3 regions of the Alcanivorax sp. genome follow, and region 3 is predicted to be linked to each of the others. Evidence: predicted binding sites of a transcription regulator. Region 3 holds the regulator's gene; each other region holds the start of a gene.
What was found. The regulator LexA, encoded in region 3, represses DNA repair genes until DNA is damaged. The targets are predictions, from matches to a motif close to TACTGTNTANNTANACAGTA.

Region 1 (2,198 bases), 820 kb from region 3:
TGAACAGGCCGAACATCCGCAGCGCGAAGATGGTCGCCAGATAGCCGGTGGTTTTCAGCTCTGTTCGCTGCAGGACACGGGAAGAAGATGCCGACATGAACGCTTGTTGCTCCAGAAACGGGAGGCCGCAACGTCACGGCCACTACAAAAAGGCGGGCAGTGTATCAGATTCCCCACCGGGCCGGACCAGGACACAGTGCCCCACTTTGGCGCTCCGAGATCGTGAAATCAGTAAAACCGGGCAATGGTAAATTGAACCCCGGTCAAAGCGGTGATAAATTCACACGCTGATAAGTTTTTTTTCTTAGGCTTTGCCTGAGACATCATGGACGGCATCGATGAACAGCCAACAACAAACCCAGCAAGTTTACGTAGTAGGCAGCCAGCAACTGCAAAATGCCCTGCTCACCGAATTTCTCGTCAAGGAAGAAGTGGCTAGCAAGAGCATTCCCTCGGTAGAGACCATCTCCGTGGAAACCCTACGGGAATTTGACCAGAACCTGTTTCTGGTGGATTACCACAGTGTCGACGTGAACGAGGTGATCGCCCATCTCCTGGAAGCAGATCAGGAAGTGGAAAACGACGTTCTGATTGCCCTGTTCAATGTGGACAGCGACGATTCGCTCTCCCGCCTGGCCGGCCTGCCCATGGTCAATGGCGGTTTTCAGCATGACTGCCCCCAGGCACTGCTGAGCAAAGGCATCAAGGCAATTTTCGACGGCGAGCTGTGGTTCCCACGCGCCGTGCTGCAGGCCTATCTGATGAAAAGCCGCACTTTCAACAAGACCTTTTCCCGTAGCGAGGTAAACCTTACCGACCGGGAAGTGGAAGTGCTGAAAGTCATGGCCACCGGCGCCAAGAATTCGGAAATCGCCTCCAGCCTGAATCTGAGCCCGCACACCATCAAGACGCACATCTACAATATCTTCAAGAAGATCAACGCCTCCAACCGCCTGCAGGCGGTGAACTGGGCACAAGAGAACCTGTAGCAACCCCGCACGCAACACGCTCGCACGCTTTTTTGCGTGCCCGCGTGAAGCGGGCTGCAGGAAAGCGCGCCTTTCTTTTCCCCTTCACACGAATTCGCCTATACTGCCCTGTTCATTTTGACAGTAGTCAGGGGTAGTTGATGGATACCATTCTGGTCCGCGGTGCACGGACTCATAACCTGAAGAACGTGGATCTGGATATCCCGCGTGACAAACTGGTGGTGATCACCGGCCTGTCCGGCTCCGGCAAATCCTCACTGGCCTTCGACACCCTTTACGCGGAAGGCCAGCGCCGCTATGTGGAATCCCTCTCCACCTATGCCCGCCAGTTCCTGTCGATGATGGAGAAGCCCGATGTGGATCACATCGAAGGGCTCAGCCCGGCCATTTCCATCGAGCAGAAATCCACCAGCCACAACCCCCGCTCCACCGTGGGCACCATTACCGAAATCTACGATTACCTGCGGCTGCTGTTCGCCCGGGTGGGCGAACCCCGCTGTCCGGAGCACGAGGCGCCGCTGGCTGCCCAGACCATCAGCCAGATGGTGGATCAGGTACTGGCCATGGAAGAAGGCAGCAAGCTGATGCTGCTGGCGCCGGTGATTCGCGAAAAGAAAGGCGAGCACCTGCACCTGTTCGAAGAGCTGCGCGCCCAGGGCTTTATCCGCGCGCGTATCGACGGGCGCATCTATGACATGGATGACACACCGGATCTGGACAAGAACAAGAAGCACACCATCGAAGTAGTGGTGGATCGCTTCAAAGTCCGTGACGACCTGCAGAACCGGCTGGCGGAATCCTTTGAGACCGCCCTTAATCTGGCTGACGACATCGCCATCATTGCCCCCATGGACGGCGATGGCGAGGAAGTGACTTTCTCGGCCAAGTTTGCCTGCCCGCACTGCGGCTATTCGATCCCCGAACTGGAACCGCGGCTGTTTTCCTTCAACAATCCAGCCGGGGCCTGCCCCAGCTGTGATGGTTTGGGCATGAAGCAGTTCTTCGACGAGGACAAGGTGATCAATTCCGACGAATTGTCCCTGTCGGAAGGCGCCATCCGCGGCTGGGACCGCCGCAATGTCTACTATTTCCAGATGCTCAACTCCCTGTCTCAGAGCCTGGGTTTCGACATGGACGTGGCATTTCGCGAGCTGCCCGGGGATATCCGCAAGAAAGTCCTCCATGGCACCGGCAAGGAAAGCATCGAAT
Region 2 (2,198 bases), 480 kb from region 3:
TGAAAACAATGACTTACGAAATCCCCTAGGAGCGGCGCTTGAGCCGCGAATGTACTTGGGAATAAACATCTCAAAGTTGCACGGCTGCAGTAATTGGCGCTCCCAAGACACAGAAAACGGCTGAAACCAATGAAAAGAACGGCGTTTTACCTCTCCGACGGCACTGGCATCACCGCTGAAACCCTCGGCCACAGCATGCTCAGTCAGTTCGGCGATATTGAATTTGTGCAGGTCACCCTGCCCTTCGTTCAGTCCGATGAGCAGACCCGCGAAGCGGTAGCCCGTATCAACAGGGCCTCACAAGAAGATGGCCAGAAACCCGTGGTCTTCTCCACCCTGGTAAACAACGACCACCGCGCCCTGCTACACGGCTGCGATGCCCTGGTGCTGGACCTGTTCGGCGCCTTCCTGAACCCCCTGGAAGACGAACTGGGGGTACGCTCCAGCCACAAGATCAACCAGAGCCACGCTATCCGTGATGCGGAATCCTACCGCATTCGTATCAATGCCGTGCATTTTGCCCTGGACAACGATGACGGCGCCCGCACCCGCCACTACGACCAGGCGGATGTTATCCTGATCGGCGTCTCACGCTCCGGTAAAACACCGACCTGTCTCTACCTGGCACTACAGTTCGGCCTGTTCACCGCCAATTATCCACTCACCGAAGACGACTTCGACGACCTGCGGCTGCCCAAGCCACTGCTTGAACACAAACAAAAACTCTTCGGTCTCACCATCAACGCGGACCGTCTCAGCGCTATCCGCAGCGAACGAAAAGCCGGCAGCAAATACGCCTCCCTGCGTCAGTGTGATATGGAGTTAAGAGCCCTGGAAGCGATGTACAACAAACACAACATTCCGTACCTGGATGCCACGGAGTTATCGATTGAGGAAATCAGTACGCGAGTCTTGGCGATGAAGGGGCTGGAGCGGCGGCTGCAGTAACTGGTACCCGCCGTAGGAGCTTGCCTGCAAGCGATTCACACTCATAACACCGTCATTCCGGGGTTATTCGCTGCACTCACCCCTTCGGGGCCAGCCTTCGGCTGTTCTGCGCTGCGCTGATGCCCCGGAACCTCCCTCCCCCGGCAGAGCCATTCATTCGAAAAGGGCACGGCGAGCTGAAGGAGGTTCTGGGTGTCCCCGATTCAGCACTGCCCCTCCCAGAGCCTCACTCTTTACCTTTAACGCAAAAAAAAGGCATTTAAAAGCCGCTTGTTTTTCCCTATAGTGCACAAATGAACAATAAATGTACGATCCAGATATTCACAGATAACACGTGGCATGATGCTGCTAGCGTGACGCTCACTAACGATGAGCAGCAAGGCTGGAAAGCCTCCACCCGAGCCGGCTACACCCTCGGCCATGTCCTGAACTTTCAAGGCAAGCGTGATGCCCACGCCTGCACCTATCAATGGCCAGTGAGCATGGAGTTGCTCCAGCATGAAAGTTGGCCCCCCTTTCTACTGGACTTGCTTCCCCAAGGGTTTGGACGCCAGGAACTGCTAAGGCAACTGGAGTTGCCAGAAACTGCGACTTACTCAGCCGACTGGGCGTTGCTGTTGGCTGGCGCCGGCAACCCTATTGGCAACCTTCGCATCAAGGAAGCCGCCGAGCGCAACCAGCAGGCGAACACACCGCTTACCGGCTTTCATTACAGCGACATTGCCAACAGGCATGAAGATTTTGTGGAATACCTAGCCAGCCATGGGCTCTTTGTAGCGGGCTCATCTGGCGTACAAGGCGAGTGGCCCAAAATCCTGCTGACAGAAGCCGACGACGGCTTGTTATACCTGGATCACACCCTTCCCGATCATAAAGCACGCAAACACTGGCTGGTGAAATTCCAGCGCAGCCACCAAGCCGACCTCAAACTGATTCTGGAATGTGAAGCGAAATACATGACCCTGGCCAGGCACCTGGGGTTGCGTGTTCATGGTGAGCTGGAAAACCACAACGGCGCCCTTTTCATCCCCCGCTTTGACCGCCAATGCGATAAAGGCAACGTCACACGTATCGCCCAGGAAAGTCTCGCCTCTCTGTGCCAGAAAGCAGGATTTGGGCTACGCATGACACACAATGAAGCCTGCACGGCAATTGCCGGAGCCTGTAACGATCCCGAGCAGGAAATCATCGAATACCTGAAACGCGATATAGCCAACATCATTCTTGGCAACAAGGATAATCACAGCCGC
Region 3 (2,198 bases):
GGGCGCTGTGGGGATGTAAACCTGCAGTGGCGAACAGATCGTCGTGTTGACTGGCCAGCGCCATGGCCTGACGGGATTCGTCTACATTGGTGCCGGTGAGCAATTGCCAGGACACCCCGGCGGAGCGGGCTCGTTCCAGCACCTCATTCCGGTCATCCCGGAATTGCTTGTCGGTCAGGTTGACGCCGATATCAGCCCAGTGAACGGGAGCCTTGTCGGGAGAAGTGTTGTGAGGTGCTGTCATCAGGAGCCTGCTCCGCCAGTTGTTCGCGCAGGGATTCTACCCGACGACGGTTGGCACCTAAATCCCAGTAGCCCACTCGAGAGGCGGAGCGCACTTCTACCACGCCGTCTTCGCGGACATAGAAGGTCACATCATCCACGAAGCGCAGTATCCGGCTGGAGAAACGGGCCTGAATACGGGACTGGCCGACCACGTCAAACTCCACACGGGGTAGTTGGCGCAACAGAGCCTGCAGACGGGCCATGCTGGCCTTACGGGTTTCCGCTACCTGTAATGGCGCGACCCGACGCTCTTCATCCGTAGCCAGACTGGACACGCAGTTGGGCGAATCCGGGCAGGGGGCGAGCAGATGCGTATTGGACATGGCGGCAGCACTCATCAATAGCAGAATGGCACTAGAAAGAATTCGGATCACGGATCAGCCCCACGAAAATACCCTCGATGATCAGCTGATCGGCAGGCACTTTAATGGGCTCGTACGCCTCATTGGCGGGTAACAGGGTAGCGCTGGATTTGTTCAACTTTAGGGTCTTCACCGTGACTTCTTCGTCAATGCGGGCAACCACGATCTCGCCGGAGCGAGCCACGTTGGATTTGCGCACGGCAATCAGGTCGCCGTCGAAGATACCCGCCTCGATCATGCTGTCGCCCTGTACCTTCAGCAGGTAGGTAGGCCGTTGCTTGAACAGCCCCTGGGGCACGGGAACCGTACGCTCCACATTTTCGATCGCCTCGATGGGGACCCCGGCAGCTACCTTGCCCACTACCGGTAGTTCTTCTTCCGACCAGAACGCATTGTCGAGTAACTGGATGCCGCGGGAGCGGTCACTATGGAGTTTTATGAAGCCTTTACGCTCCAGCGCTCTCAGATGGTCAGAGGCGGCATTCTTGGACTGGAAGCCCATGATGTCGGCAATTTCCGCGCGAGTCGGTGCCATACCGGTATCGGCGATGCATTCGCGGATACAGTCCAGCACCTGTTGCTGGCGATCGGTGAGTTTGCTGCTCATAACCTTCTCCATGTTTCCCGCAGGATTTCGGTTCCATACCCGGGCGTCATCGACGCTTCTGGCTAACCAGGCTGTCAGCCTTGGCTGACAAACAGTGCTACAAAACCGATGCTAGCATAGGTACTGATAATATGAACAGTGCTATTTGAACAGTTGTTCCTGTCTGTTTTTCGGCGGTTTCGGGAGGATGTCGTTGCCCTGTGAAGACGCGCGCACTAGCATATTGCAGGAAGGTCATAACGGTTGTGGGTCTTTATGTCGATTCGCCGCCAGATCTTCCGATAACAATTCCATCAGACCTGGGGATAGTAGATGGAGCAGGCCAATAATAATGACTTCGGCCAGCAACGGATCCGGCAGTTGTTGTCCGGTGTGCCGTTTTTCAATGAAATTGCCCGCGACGATCAAGATGAGTTTTCTCAACTTGAGCACAACACCCGCCTTTGGGTCGCCGGCTCGGGGGACACGGTCATTCGTGCCGGGGATGTGGATTCCACCCTGTATTTCCTGTTACGGGGGCAACTGGAAGTACTTTCGGAACATGCTGACGAAGCACCCTTGTATTATGTTTCTCCGGGTGAAGTTTTCGGTACCCTTTCCATGCTGCTTGGGACACCGCGCAGCGCCAATATAAGGGTATCCGAGAATGCCCGTGAAGCCGTGCTGGCAAGCCTGGACTTCAACGAGTTCAATGAGGATGAGGGTCCTTATTCACTGACCACCCGGCTGGCTTTCTTCCACATGATTGTCCATCACATTCGCTGGACCCTGGAAGTCAAACGCATGCAATCCCCGGATCACGAGCTGGTCCAGTCCATGCGCAAGCTACCGGTCTTTCACGGGGAAAAAGGCAGCCGTGAAGAACTGGCCGCCCTCAAGGTGCAGGCCCAGGGTCTGGCGGAACTGCTGTGCCGCTGGAATGAAGAAGGAGCGGAAGGGACGGG

Region 1: uvrA (excinuclease ABC subunit UvrA) is a predicted target of LexA. The motif match lies at 1,096-1,115, and genes of this name have one in related genera.
Region 2: KZ772_RS03515 (HipA domain-containing protein) is a predicted target of LexA. The motif match lies at 1,232-1,251, and genes of this name have one in related genera.

The regions. Positions count from the first base shown of each region.
Region 1 covers NZ_CP080267.1:3,451,340-3,453,537, reverse strand. Annotated here, with positions in the region: gene KZ772_RS16240 (MFS transporter) at 1-97, opposite strand, end outside; gene KZ772_RS16235 (response regulator transcription factor) at 339-989, shown strand; gene uvrA (excinuclease ABC subunit UvrA) at 1,130-2,198, shown strand, end outside.
Region 2 covers NZ_CP080267.1:784,554-786,751, forward strand. Annotated here, with positions in the region: gene KZ772_RS03510 (pyruvate, water dikinase regulatory protein) at 130-948, shown strand; gene KZ772_RS03515 (HipA domain-containing protein) at 1,302-2,198, shown strand, end outside.
Region 3 covers NZ_CP080267.1:306,914-309,111, forward strand. Annotated here, with positions in the region: gene KZ772_RS01330 (TatD family hydrolase) at 1-244, opposite strand, end outside; gene KZ772_RS01335 (DUF1499 domain-containing protein) at 192-659, opposite strand; gene lexA (transcriptional repressor LexA) at 640-1,254, opposite strand; gene KZ772_RS01345 (cyclic nucleotide-binding domain-containing protein) at 1,567-2,198, shown strand, end outside.